DNA from 3 places in the Marinobacter sp. OP 3.4 genome. Region 2 is predicted to be linked to each of the others. Evidence: predicted binding sites of a transcription regulator. Region 2 holds the regulator's gene; each other region holds the start of a gene.
What was found. The regulator sigma-54, encoded in region 2, starts transcription at its own class of promoters, with help from an activator protein. The targets are predictions, from matches to a motif close to ANTGGCATNNANNTTGCTNT.
Positions count from the first base shown of each region.

Region 1: the regulator sigma-54 is predicted to act here: its motif matches at 3,091-3,110, upstream of RO069_RS08045 (PEP-CTERM sorting domain-containing protein).
Region 3: the regulator sigma-54 is predicted to act here: its motif matches at 1,363-1,382, upstream of RO069_RS02270 (flagellar basal body-associated FliL family protein).

Region 1 is NZ_JAVVLT010000042.1:7,122-11,808, forward strand. It holds gene RO069_RS08030 (esterase/lipase family protein) at 1-283, shown strand, start outside; gene RO069_RS08035 (pseudouridine synthase) at 301-1,044, opposite strand; gene RO069_RS08040 (nitroreductase) at 1,254-1,931, shown strand; gene RO069_RS08045 (PEP-CTERM sorting domain-containing protein) at 2,181-2,999, opposite strand; gene RO069_RS08050 (diguanylate cyclase) at 3,335-4,687, opposite strand, start outside.
Region 2 is NZ_JAVVLT010000107.1:22,574-27,260, forward strand. It holds gene ptsN (PTS IIA-like nitrogen regulatory protein PtsN) at 1-171, opposite strand, end outside; gene hpf (ribosome hibernation promoting factor) at 265-573, opposite strand; gene RO069_RS18140 (RNA polymerase factor sigma-54) at 604-2,118, opposite strand; gene lptB (LPS export ABC transporter ATP-binding protein) at 2,349-3,074, opposite strand; gene lptA (lipopolysaccharide transport periplasmic protein LptA) at 3,086-3,637, opposite strand; gene lptC (LPS export ABC transporter periplasmic protein LptC) at 3,621-4,241, opposite strand; gene RO069_RS18160 (KdsC family phosphatase) at 4,241-4,687, opposite strand, start outside.
Region 3 is NZ_JAVVLT010000014.1:80,453-85,139, forward strand. It holds gene fliM (flagellar motor switch protein FliM) at 1-726, opposite strand, end outside; gene RO069_RS02270 (flagellar basal body-associated FliL family protein) at 802-1,305, opposite strand; gene RO069_RS02275 (flagellar hook-length control protein FliK) at 1,510-2,787, opposite strand; gene RO069_RS02280 (Hpt domain-containing protein) at 2,888-3,235, opposite strand; gene RO069_RS02285 (ATP-binding SpoIIE family protein phosphatase) at 3,371-4,687, opposite strand, start outside.

The sequences.
Region 1 (4,687 bases), on a different contig from region 2:
TGCCGGAAACCAGTTGGGAACGGACAGCGATTCGGTCCCCCAGTCGTTGGGACCCACCGATCTCGAAGTCGGCATTATCGCCGGTCATGATTCCATCAACCTTATCCTGTCGACCCTGATCCCCGGGGACGATGACGGCAAGGTGTCCATCGAGCGGGCGAAACTCGAGGGCATGCAGGACTTTATCACCGTGCCGGTCAGCCACCCTTTCCTGATGACGGATGATGAGGTGATCGAACAGACCCTGCATTTCCTGCAGGACGGGGAGTTCCGGCGTCCTTAATATGCAGGACGCAAGCGTCAGGTAACGGCCAGGCGACCGGCTTTCCCGAAGACGGTGGCTCTTCCTGTGGGCACGGATTGGACTTCGTCTGGTTCCAGACTCCGCCAGGCGCCGGGTGCCAGATCCCGGGGCAGGGTGATTTCTCCAATCCGCTCCCGGTGCAGGCTGGTCACCTGGTTGCCAACGGCATGGAACATGCGCTTTACCTGGTGGTAGCGGCCTTCAAGGATGGTCACCCGTGCGTCGGTGGGGCCAAGCTGTTCGAGCGTGGCCGGGGAGGTGGTCAGGCCTTCGTAGGCAAACCAGATGCCCTCCTCAAACCGTTGTGCGGTGTGGGGCTCGATGGGGCGGAGGGTGCTTACCCGGTAGACCTTGGGTAGTTTGATTTCGGGTTCCGTCAGGCGCCGTGACCACAGGCCATCATTGGTCAGGATCATCAGTCCGGTACTGGCCCGATCCAGGCGTCCGGCGATGTGCAGGTCGGCCCTGATCTCCGGTGGTAGCAACTCCATGACCGTGGGATGAACGGGATCCCAGGTGGCGCTGAGGTATCCAGCCGGTTTGTTCAGCATCAGGTAGTGTGCCGGCAACGCCCGTTTGATGACCTTATCGCCCACCACCACGCCCTGGAAACGTGAAACCTCCCTGGCGGCATTGGTGCATACCTCTCCATCCACCCGTACCAGCCCGGAGGCAATGGCCCGGTTTGCCTGCTGCCGGCTGACACCATTCTGGTTGCTCAGGATACGGGAGAGTTTCAAGGATAAGTCTGCGATGGTTTGGAGTTGGTGGGTATCTTATCAGAGGAGGTGACGGATCTGCTTGATGGATCAGGTTGTTGAGCATGCGTATTTATAGTGTCTATAATCGAGCGCTCGCACTATTAATTCAAGATCTTCGATCAGGCAGGCAAGGGCTCTACATCGCCTGTCACTGAAGCCGACAGTACAAACCTAACAAAGGGCATCCCATGAAACTTGATCAGGTCATTCAGGAGCGCCGCTCCATCCGTGGATTCCTGGACAAACCCGTTCCCCGTGAACTGCTGGAGGAGATCATTGCGCTGGCGAGTCGTGCGCCTTCCTCCATGAACACCCAGCCCTGGCACCTGCATGTGCTGACGGGTGAGCCCCTTGAACGGGTTCGCCGGGGTAATACGGAGCGGATGCTTGAGGGCGTGCCGCCCAGCCGTGAAATCGGCGACTACAGCGCCTACGAGGGAGAGCATCGTCAGCGCCAGATCGAAATTGCGGTACAGCTGTTCGAGGCCATGGGTATTGAACGCCACGATGCCGAGCGCCGGCAGGACTGGGTGATGCGGGGTTTCCGCCAGTTTGATGCGCCTGTGTCGATCGTGGTCTGCTTCGACCGGGTGCTGCTGGACAACCCGATTGCCCACTTTGATTCCGGGGCCATGACCTACGGACTGGTGCTGTCGGCCTGGAGCCGGGGGCTGGGTGCCGTCATTAACGGGCAGGGCATCATGCAGAGCCCGGTAGTGAGGGAGGTGGCCGGGATTCCGGATGACCAGGTCATACTGACCTGTGTCGCGCTGGGCTGGCCGGATGATGAGTTCGTGGCCAATTCCGTGGTTTCCCGCCGGCGGCCGGTGAGTAATACCGCGCGCTTCCTGGGCTTTGAAGGCTGAGTGCTGACGGAGTTATCGGGAAGAATAGCCTTTCTTCCGGTTCGTAATGGCGTGGCGCGGCCCAGATGAGAGCAAATGCTCCCCAACTGGGGGTGAGGCACAGTGACCCATCTGGAGGGTAGCTCTATGCTGTCATGTCCGGTGAGTCAGGATCGGAAGTGTGCCACTGCGAACTTGACAACAGAGAGCGCCCTGGACAGCCAGGACACTCCGTTGCGGATCAGGAATCCTTGAGCCTCCGATTCCGTGCTAGGCGGGACGGGAAGGCAGACGGCGCTGTCTGTATACCAGAGCAACCAGCCCCAAACCCAATAGTCCGAGGGAGGATGGCTCTGGAACCGGAGTGCCACCGTCACCGGGGGTGCCCGGAACGCCCTCGACATTGAAGATGAAGTTGTCGAATCCGATTCCTCCGGGGTCATTATTGAAGATGGAAACGCCTGCGACGGAAAACGAAGCGTCATCGGTCACAAAACCGAATGACTCAAACACGGATCCTCCGAGGGCGAAGTTGATCTCATCAATCAGGGATCCGTCGCGGGCCCAGAACTGGGCGGTCGCTGATCCGAAATTGGGACCCACGATATCGAACCCGAACTCGGACTGATCGAAATCAAACAGGATTGCAATCGAGCCCTCGCCTACTGCGCTGGCGGCGGGGTATCCGTCGGGGCCGCTACCGGCAATGGCTGTGTTGCCAACATCGCCAGCACCACCATCAACCGCCGTGATGTTTGTGACGGCTCCGCCGGGAACCAGGGTTAGGGGCCCCGTGGGCGAACCGGTCAGGACATCGAAGTCACCGCTTGTGGTGACAGTCTGCCCCGCAAAGCTTTCGCCGAAGGAGGTGTTTCCCGACTCAAAGATCGCGTCGAAAGTTACCTGTTCGTTAGGACCAAGGCCCAGGTCTTCAAAATTTGCACCGGCAATGCCACTGAGGGATGAATAATCCACTTCAATGATCGCGGCGTTTGCGGAATGGACGGCACCTCCCAGAATAAAGACACCAATGGCTGCCTTTATAATCCCTGTTCCATCAAAAAAACTGATCGCTGTTTGTTTCTTCATAACAAATCGCCTTTTCAACCTTTGTTTATGGAAACAGAGGTTAGAGAACCTGTACGGCATGGTTAATGCGCTCTGCCCTCTGATGATACGGGCAGCAAATTAGAGGCCACATAAAGGCGGTATGTCGATTCAGTAGAGTCAGGTTGGCGAATGGTGGTTCTAACGGTATGAAAGGATGCGGCTTTTTCAAGGTGGATATTTTGAGCCATTTGAAGGTGCCAGTTGGTATGAGCGATGCGTATCCGTGCTCCGTCTACATCTGTAAATAATCCTGACGGTTTTAGGGGGCGGGAAAGGGTCCTCCGGGGTAGGGAAGGGAGCATCGAATATTCAGCTCAACCAGCAACCTCAATCCGGTTGCGCCCGCCCTGTTTGGCCTTGTAGAGAGACTGGTCCGCCTCATACACCAGTTGTTCGGCCGTTGTCTGTTCGCTGGGGACGGTGGTGGCGCAGCCGACACTGACCGTAATGTGGTCACTGGTTGATGAGTGGTCATGCTCGATAGCCAGCGCCTCTATGGCGAGGCGGGCGTTTTCCGCGACCCGGATGGCGCCGTCGCGGTCAGTGTTGGGGAGGATCATCATGAACTCCTCGCCGCCGTAGCGCACCACCATATCGGTGGAGCGTTGTATCTGTGCCTCAAGCGCCGCCGCCACCCGGACCAGGCACTCGTCACCCATCTGGTGACCATAGTTGTCGTTGAAACGCTTGAAGTCGTCCACATCCAGCATGATCACCGACAGGGGTTGAGGCTCACGGCGCAGGCGCAGCCAGGTGTCCTGCAGGTACGCGTTGCCGGAGCGCCGGTTGGCGACGCCGGTGAGCCCGTCCCGGTCGGCCAGTCGTTGCAGTTCCACGTTGAGCGATTCCAGCTCGGCGGTACGTTCGGCGACTTTCTCTTCCAGGGTTCGGGAATAGTCCTGGACCTGGGCATACAGGTGGGCGTTCTCAATGGCCACCGCCGCCTGTGCGGCCAGTAACCGGATCAACTCCACCCTGTCCCCGGTGAAGGCGCCGTCGGTCAGGTTGTTCTCCATGTAGACCGCCCCCTCGAAATGCTCCCTCAGGATCGGGACACAGAGGACCGAGCGGGGGCGCAGGCTGACGGTATAGGGATCGTTGATAAACGGGCCATCGGCGGCGGCATCGTGGAGGACGATGGCTTCGCCCCGCTGGAACACCTGGCTGAGGACGCTCATTGGCATGGCGATGGCGTTGCCGTGGTGATCGCTCAGGGTGGAATGGGCGGGAATGTCAGCGGTTGGCTGGTCCTGCTCCTGCAGGACCGCGGCTTCCACCACACAGCGGGCCCCGGTCCGTTTGATCATGCAGCCCCACTGGCCGCCGGCATTCTCCAGCAGGATGGCCAGGGTTTTCCGCAGTAGCTGGTCCAGTACCATTTCGCCGGAGATCTCCCGGGAGGCCTTCATGACTGACGCCAGGTCCAGGTTGGACAGCGAAAGGTCGGATTCGCCGGACTGTCCCTGGCGCCACTCACGCAGTAGCGGGTACTCCGCCTCCAGTTGTTCCACCTTGCGCCTGGCACCCCAGCGGTTATACATGCCGTAGGCGCCACGGAGGTATCCTTCCGCCGATCGGTCCCTGCCCAGGGCCAGTAGCAGGCGGGCGGCGCGCTCGAAGGCGGCGGCTTCGTCCCTCAGGAAGCCGTTGGCACGGGCGCCGTCGAT
Region 2 (4,687 bases):
CTCCCGGGCTATCAGGTTATTGAAGATCTGGGTTTCATCCAGCTCCGGATACTGTCCGGCCACCTTTTCCGCGATAAATTCCAGAATCCGCTTCTTGCTGGTGCCATTGACCCGGCAAAGGGTGAGCTCTGGCGCCAGTATGTTATTGATGGTCAAGGTCGAATCGGTCATGGATACTCGTCGGTCCCGATAAAAAAATGCTGCGGTACGAGTCCGTACCGCAGCGTTGTGATTCAGATTATAGCCGTTCCGCCATGGCAATGGTTAGCGGGCCGTTGCTCCGTGCATCCGGTCAACGTTCTTTTCCTTGTGCTTGAGGATCTGCCGGTCAAGCTTGTCCACCAGGGCATCGATGGCGGCGTACATGTCATCGTTTTCGGCCTTGGCGTGGATTTCGCCACCGACCACGTGCAGGGTGGCCTCCGCGATCTGGCGTACCTTTTCCACCTCCAGGGTTACCTGACAGTTGCTGATGTGATCGAAGTGGCGCTCAAGTTTTTCGAATTTCTCGTTGATGTAATCCTTGAGGGAGGGAGTCAGTTCGACATGATGACCGGAAATGTTCAGTTGCATGGGCTTCTCCTGTTTGTCAGACCCTTTGTGTCAGACCAGTCGCTTCCGCTCGTTGGAGGGCGGAATATGCATGGCTTCACGGTATTTTGCCACCGTTCGCCTAGCCACCTTGATGCCCTGCTCTCCCAGCATGGTGGCAATCTTGCTGTCACTGAGCGGCTTCTTCGGGGTTTCCGCCGCAATCAGTTTCCTGATCATTGCGCGAATGGCCGTGGACGAGCATTCGCCGCCTTCCTCGGTGCTCACGTGGCTCGAGAAGAAGTACTTCAGCTCGAAGATGCCACGGGGCGTGTGCATGAACTTTTGCGTGGTGACCCGGGAAATGGTGGATTCGTGCATTTCCACAGCCTGGGCGATGTCCGACAGGATCAGCGGTTTCATCGCTTCTTCCCCATGGTCCAGAAAACCCTGTTGATGTTCAACTATTCGTGTCGCCACCTTCAACAGGGTCTCGTTCCGACTCTGCAGGCTCTTGATGAACCATTTCGCTTCCTGGAGCTGGTCCCGCAGGTAGGTGTTGTCGGCACTGCTGTCGGCACGCCTTATAAGGGAAGCATAGCTGGCATTGACACGAATGCGCGGGGCAATTTCAGGATTCAGTTCCACCCGCCAGCGGCCCTTGTCCTTGCGTACGATCACGTCCGGAATGACGTAGTCCGGCTCGGATGTGTCCAGGGCGTTGCCCGGGTGCGGATTGAGGGCGGTGATAACCGCCAGCACTTCCCGCAACTGGTCTTCCTTCAGGCGGCTGCGCCGTAACAGCTGGGCGTAGTCGCGGTTACCCAGCAGATTGATGTAGTGGGTGATCACCAGTCGTGCCTTGTCCAGCCACGGGGTGTCCGCCGGCAGCTGGTTGAGCTGGATCAGCAGGCATTCCTGCAGGTCACGGGCAAAGACGCCGGGCGGGTCGAAGTGCTGCAGGCGGCGCAGGACCGCTTCCACCTCGTCCATTTCCACCGGGTCCTCGTCTTCGTCATCCATCAGTCCGGAATGGATTTCCTCCAGGTGGGAGGTCAGGTAGCCGCGCTCATCCACGGCATCCAGCAGGGCATGGGCGATGGCGGCATCCCGCTCGCCCATGGGCGTCAGGTTGAGTTGCCATTCCAGGTGGTCGTGCAGGGTCTCGGTGGTGGGGCTGCGGCTTTCGAAATCGGAGTCATTGTCGTCATCGCCCCGGGAGGCGGGAGCCGGCGCGGACTGATAGATGTCATCCCAGGCGGTGTCCACCGGCAGGTCGTCGGGAATGTTGTCGGAGGGATTGTTATCCGCCGACCAGTCCGATTCCTCCCAGGTATTGTCGGCTGCGGACTCACCTTCCGAGGCGCTGACCGACTCCTCGTTGCTGTCATTGTTGTCCCGCTCGGCGTCGGAAGACTCGTCGGTGTCCTCCTCCTCGGAGGTTTCCAGCATCGGGTTGGAATCCAGGGCCTGCTGGATTTCCTGCTGCAGGTCCAGTGTGGAAAGCTGGAGCAGACGGATCGCCTGTTGCAGTTGTGGGGTCATCGTCAGGCTCTGACCCATCTTTAACTGTAAGGAGGCTTTCATCACCATGGTTTCACATCCATCGCCCTTCTGAGGTAGCCGGTAACAGAATCGTTGCAAAAAGACACTGATTCAGCTCAAAAAATAGCTGAAATCAGGCAAAAAAATCAGCGTTACCGGATACTTGGAAATAACAAGCAAGTTCTTTGCCGAGTGTACCCCCTTGCTGCTGCCAACACAATTGCAGGGCGTGTGGACTGTGTTGCAGTGTGTTATCGGATGGGCCAACCGGATCACAGCCTGAATTCGTTCCCCAGGTACACTTCCTTCACCTGCTGGTTGGCCAGGACGTCATCCGCGGAGCCTGAGGCAATGATGTGGCCGCTGCTGACGATATAGGCTTTTTCGCAGATATCCAGTGTTTCCCGCACGTTATGGTCGGTGATCAGCACGCCGATCTGCTTGTCCCGCAGGTGGCGGATAATCTGCTTGATGTCGCTGACGGAGATGGGGTCCACCCCCGCGAACGGTTCGTCCAGCAGGATAAAGGCCGGTTCCATGGCCAGGGCCCGGGCGATCTCCACCCGCCGGCGCTCACCCCCGGACAGGGCCATTCCCGCGCTGTCACGGATGTGGGTGATGTGGAATTCCTGCAGCAGCTCTTCCATCTTGTCCTGGCGCTGCTTTTTGTTGAGGTCTTTCCGGGTTTCCAGGATCGCCATGATGTTGTCGCTGACCGACAGTTTCCGGAACACCGACGCTTCCTGGGGCAGGTAGCCGATGCCCTGCCGGGCCCTCCCATGCATGGGCAGGGGGGTGATGTCCTTGCCGTCGATGCTGATGTGGCCGTGATCGGCCGGCACCAGGCCGACGATCATGTAGAAGCAGGTGGTCTTGCCGGCGCCGTTGGGGCCCAGCAGTCCCACGATCTGGCCGCTCTCGATGCTCAGGGAGACATCGATAACCACCTGTTTCTGCTTGTAGCTCTTGGCGAGATGATTTGCCTGCAATAGTGCCATGGAAACAGCCGTCAGTTGTTATTGCCGGAGTTGCCGCCGGTGTTGTTGCCCCGGGGCTGGATCACCATTTCAACCCGTCCGGACCCTTCGCCCTCCGCGGTCAGGCCCTCACCGGTCACCACGCGGTTGACGGTGTTGTAGTTGATCACGGCGCCACGGAATTCGTCACCGCCTTGCTTCACCACGGCCTCCCGCTCGAAACGCAGCAGGTTGTCGGGGGCTGAATAATGGATAAGCAGGGCTTCGGCGTCCACCGGGCCTTCGGTTTCGGTGGCGGGCCGGGAATAGGTGGCGGGTTGTCCGCGGGCGTCAATACGGTCAAGGCCCTGGGCGTTTCGGTGAACATCGACCCGGTCGGCGGTGAGCAGGATGCCGCCTTGACGGACCTCGACGTTGCCCCGGTAGATAGCGATGCCCTGGTTATCGTCCAGGCGGGCCGAATCCGCGGTCACCCGGATCGGTTCGTTGGACTCCAGGTTGAAGGCCAGGGCGGGCAGGGCCGGGCCCAGCACCAGCGTTGACAGCAGTAGCAGGCGGCCTGCCAGGTTACTGACGGGTTTCATAGATCCCCTCGACTGAGTTTTCCAATTCCAGCACCCGTTCATCGAACCAGCCGGTCATGCCACGGGCATGGGTGATGCTGCCCGGTGACTTCAGGGTGACAGGGCGGTCGGTTGTGGCCCTGCCGGCGGGATTATCGATGCGAAGGTACTCGGTGAGCAACACGGCGTTGCCGCCTTCCACGCTTCGGGTGACTACCACGTTGCCTTCCAGTTCCATCACCTCGGTGTCCATGTGGTACAGGCCATGGTCTGCGTCAAGCAGCCAGCGCAGGTTGGCTTCATGATCATACAGGGTGGCGTCCGGCGCTTCCAAAACCGCCTGCCGGCGATCATCGAACTGTTCCGTGCGAGGGCTGGAGGCTACCAGCTTGGGGCGGCCCTGGGTATCGAATGAGCGGAATTCTCCGTCATTGATGAAGGTGTCTGGCTCACTGGCGCCCCGCAGCTCCATGGCGTCGGTGTCGACAGTGGTTGGCTCATCGCTGTGCCACAGCAGAAAGCCCAGGGCCACGACGGCGATCAGCAGGGCGGGGTTGCGGATGGCCGGGCGGGCCAGGAAATCCAGCACCCTCAGCAGCAGGTTGCGGGGATTCTCCGGCGCCATCAGGTGTCCCCCAGCCAGCTGAGCAGCTCGCCGTCCAGGTGCCCCCGGGCCGACAGCAGCAGGTCGGTGAGCTCACGCACGGCCCCCGAGCCGCCGGCGGCTCGGGTGCAGAAATCCGCGTGCTGGCGCACGAACCAGTGGCCGTTGGGCACGGTTACGCCAAAGCCGGCATAGCGTATGGCGGCCAGGTCCTGCAGGTCATCGCCGATGTAGGCTACCTGGGCGGGCTGAAGCTGTCGCCCGGCCATGATTTCCCGCAGGGCGGCAATCTTGTCCTCCCGGCCCTGGAGCAGGGTGGTGATGCCCAGGCTGGTCATGCGCCGCTCGGTGAGGGGGGACTGGCGACCGGTGATCACCGCCACCTCGATGCCGGCGGCCATGGCCTGCTTGAGACCAAGCCCGTCAAGAATATTGAACGCCTTGAGCTCATCGCCGCTGGCGGAAAA
Region 3 (4,687 bases), on a different contig from region 2:
CCAGCGTTCGTCCACATCATCGATATCACTCTGGACACCGGCGTCCAGAACCTCGCGGATGGGTTCGATCATGGAATAAGGCAGTGCCAGGTGCAGTTCGCCACCGCCGCCGTCCAGTTCCACATGGAAGGTGCTGATCACCACCACCTCGCTGGGGCTGACAATGTTCGCCATGGCCGGGTTGACCTCGGAACTGAGGTACTCGAAATCCACCTTGAGTACCGCCTGCCAGGCCTCGCGCATGTCCACGAACACCTGGTCCAGCACCATCTGCACGATGCGGGTCTCGGTGGGGGTGAACTCCCGCCCCTCGATCTTGGCGTGACGCCCCTCCCCGCCGAAGAAGTTGTCCACCAGCTTGAACACCAGCTTGGCGTCCATGATGAACAGGCCGGTGCCCCGCAGCGGACGCACCTTGACCAGGTTGAGGCTGGTGGGCACATACAGGGTGTGGATGTACTCACCAAACTTCATGATCTGGATGCCGCCGGTGGAAACGTCGGCATTGCGGCGCATGAGGTTGAACAGACTTATGCGGGTGTAACGGGCAAAGCGCTCGTTGATCATCTCAAGCGTCGGCATCCGGCCACGGACAATGCGGTCCTGGCTGGCCAGGTCGTAGCTCTTGACGCCCTCTTCATCGGTCTCGTCATAGGTATCGACATCGCCGTCGTCCACCCCGTGGAGCAGCGCATCGATTTCATCCTGTGAGAGTAGGTCCTGCATAGTTTCAGCCTCTGACTGCCTGCACTTCAGTGGGACGGCACCATGGTAATGGCTGCTGCCTGCCCTGAACGGATTTCACTGAATCACGAAGTTCCTTAACAGGACCCGGTCGACGGGGGGCTCTCCCTCCGCTTCCAGGGTCTCGTTGACCGCCACCAGCAACTGTTCCGGCAGGGCCGACCGCCCTTCACTGGTCTGCAGTGCCATGAATTCCAGCCCCCCGAGCTCCGAGATCAGGGTGTTCCTCAACAGCGGCATATGCTTCTCGGCGGCCTGCAACGCTGCCTCCTGGCTGGACTCCAGGGCTAGGTGGACCTGGATGTAGCGTGGCCGGCCCGGATGCTGGACCGTGGCCACCAGTGGCTTGTCCATCACCAGATAACCGGATGGCACGAAGGCTTCTTCCGCCACGGCGGCCTCTTCCTCCACGTCGGCATTGTCACTGTCGCCCTTGCCCAGGAACCAGAGGGTTCCGGCAATGGAAAGACCAATAGCCAGCCCCAGTACAATGATCAGGAGCAGTATTGTCTTCAGCCGACCTTTCTTCGGTGGTGCCGCCACCTCATTGTTTTGCGCCATTCAGAAATCCGTCAATATTTTGCCGAAATTCGCCAGGGATTCTCCTTATACAGGATAGAAGCAAAGGCCGAGCCAACCTGCTGTCGTCGTGCCCCGAAATCACCTGGCGGTGGGTACGCATCATTAAAAAGGCCAGCCCTGAGGCTGGCCTCCAATATCTGACAAAAGTGTAACCGCTCGATCAAGGTCTGGCTAATCCACCCGTCAGGCGTACACGTCGAGCTCTCCCCTCCAGGACAGGTCCAGCTCCGTCATTTCCGTGGCATCGGTGTCGGCATCACCGGCGGCCAGCCCCTGCCCGGGTCCGCTGCCACCGGACTCATCACCGTCGTCGTTCTGTCCCGCATGGTCACGGGCGGAGGAATCGGACACGTCGAATCCATCCAGGCTCAGCCCCTGTTCATTCAGCATGTCCCGCAGGCGATGGCCGTGGAGTTCCAGTTGCTCCCGTACCGCTGGCGTGGAGGTGTGAACGGTCACCGTGGCCTGGTCATTCTGTACCTGTACCCGGACCTCAAGGGGCCCCATGTCCGGCGGCGTCACGTGGATCTCCGCCACCGACATCTGGCTGGCGGTGAGCCAGGCCAGCTTGCCCATCACCTTTTCACCCCATTCATCGGCCCCAACCGGCACATCGACACTGGTGCTGTAGTTTCGCATCAGGGCCTGGGCCTCCTGCCCCCGCAGGCCGGCTGGCTGGTTCAGTGACTGCGTCAGTTCCGGTGCGGTCAGTCGTGAGGCAACCTGGGCGGTCAGGTTATCGGCTGACTTGGCGGCGCTGTCCGTCAGGGCCTGGAGCCCGGCAGGCAGCTCACGCCCCTGCTTACCGCCCTTGTCCTGGCCGGCCTCAAGCATGGCGGCAAACAGGGCGCCGGTCGTCGGCAGGCCACCCGGTTGCTGCCCGGTGCCGGTCAATGACGCCATCACCTGGGCAGTGGTCCGGGTTGAGCTCCCCTGGGCGGTCCCCGAGCCGGCCTGTTGCCTTTGCATCATCAGGCCGATCACGCCCGCTTCATCACCGTCCCGGAGATATTGCAGCAGCCCGGGTTCTGCCTGCTCGACGTCATCGGCGACCTGGTCCGGTTTCGCCTCTGAGGCGTCCGCATTGGCGGTGTGGGGGGCGTCGCCGTCGGAACGGGATTTTTTGCTGGCCGGGCTATCCCGGTCCGACTCCGGGCGGCGGTCGCTTGCCGCCTGGGTGTTCTCTTCCGCAGGCCGTTCGGCGCTCTCTGCCTTTGCGGCCTCTGCCCTGGCACCGTCCTGTCTTTGCCGCAGGTCTTCCTGCTCCCGCTTGCGCTGCGCGGAGCGCTCTTCGGCGCGCCGCTGTTCCAGGCGCTTTTCCTGTTGCCGAACCACGTCGTCATAACGACTGGGCCCGTTCTCGGGCCGACCCTGGGTAACCCCATCCAGGGCCTTGTCGACACCGGGGCGGTCAATCCCTGATTCGGGAGTGAGTAACTGGTTCAGAACCATTCCGGACATGGCAACCTCTTGCCGCTGATTCACTGGGGGCGCCCCAGAAGGGCTGGTTTATCAGCTATTGTGCAAAACCGGTGCCAGTCCGGTTGACCCTGGAACAGGATCAGACGTGGAGGGATTCTTCCATAAGTTGACGCACAGTGACGAACTCGGCTTCCAGTTCCGGTAACAGTTGCCTGGCGTCGTCCATGCGCCCTTCACGTCCGGCTCTTTCGGCGCTGAGACAGAGATCCCCGAGGCGGGAGGCGCCGATATTGATGCTGCTGCCCTTGAAACTGTGGGCGGTCTTGGCGAACGACTCCTGGTCGTCGCCCGACAGGGCCTGATGAAGCGCTGCAATACGTTCGCTGGAATCGTTGATGTAGGTCTGGATAAGGATGTCGAACTCATCCTCCATCACGTCCCGCAGTTCGGCCAGAGCCTCTTCATCAAGGTGTGGCTTATCGTTCATAACCAACCTCTTGGGAGCCAAAGGTACATCAGGCTCTTGATGTGTTTGCATACCTATAGTCTGGGCGTATCGATAAATTACAACCGGACACCGAGGAAACCTGCACGGGACGCCGTCACAAAGGTACCAACACCGCTACTGATCCTGCGACCTCCCGACATCAGCCAACTCCCAATCATATACTACTTCGGCACAATTTCCCTGCTTATTGTATGTCAGATCACTGGACAACTTCTCTATCAACGGAATGCCCCGACCAGCATACCCCGGACCGTCACCCCCTGTCAGGGCCTGCTCCCGATCGAACCCCTCACCGGAATCCCGACAGCGGATCACCAGGCGGCCACCGGACGCCCCCAGCCGGTGTTCAAGCTCAAAACGTATATAGTGTTCCTCCCCCACATCGCCCAGGCGTTTCTCCCGTTCAGCGTAGTATCGACTGAAGCCTTCCGGACCATCCTTCCAGGACGACGGCAGCTCCAGCACACCATGCTCCAGGGCGTTGTTGTAGAGTTCCGACAGTATGGTATAGATCGGCGCGCTATGCTGGCGCAGGCCCGCCACCGCCATACACACATGCAGCAGCAGCGGCAACGGACTGAACCGGGCCAGGGTTTCGCCATCCACCTGGTAACGGCAGCTCCACGCGGCGGGACCGGTCAGCGCCGACTGGGTGGCCGCCAGCGTCTGGCTGGCCACCGGATCATGGTCGGTAATCCGCAGGGCCAGGATGGTCAGGTCATCGGTATCCTCGCTCCGGCCACTGAACAGCCTGATGCGTTCCAGCAGGAGGTCCACCGGCGACTGCTCCCGGCGCCGGTCGTCCAGCACCCGGGCCAGCCCCTCCTCCCCGAACCAGTCACCATCGGGACTGGTGGTCTCCAGCACGCCGTCCGTCATCAGCAGCAACTGGTCACCGGGGCAGACGGTGTACTCGGCCATGGGCGCGGCAAACCGTTCCGGCGCCAGCACCCCCAGGGGAAGGCTGGTGGAGGCCAGGGGTTCCCGGGAGCCATCCCCACGCAGGATAAATCCATCGGGCAGTCCGCCGTTCCAGACCCGGAGGTAGCGGTCGCGGAAGTTCACCTCGGCAAAGAAGGCGCAGCAGAACATCCCCGTGGGCAGGATGCGCACCAACTTCTGGTTGAGTTCCTTGAGCACATCATCGCCGGCGAAACCCTTGCTGGTCATGCCATAGAAGATCTCCGCCACCGGCAGGGCGCCGATCGCCGCCGGCAGGCCATGGCCGGTAAAATCGCCCACCAGCAGGTGCATGCCCCCCGCTGGCCTGGGACAGGCGAACAGGATGTCACCGTTGAAAATGGACAGCGGCGAGGCGTGGTAGCGGATATTGGCCACGTCCAGGCACCCGGTATGGGCAATATTGTCAAACAGCCGGCGGGCCGTGACCTGCTCTTCCAGCAACTGCTCATTACGTTCCCGGATCAGGTC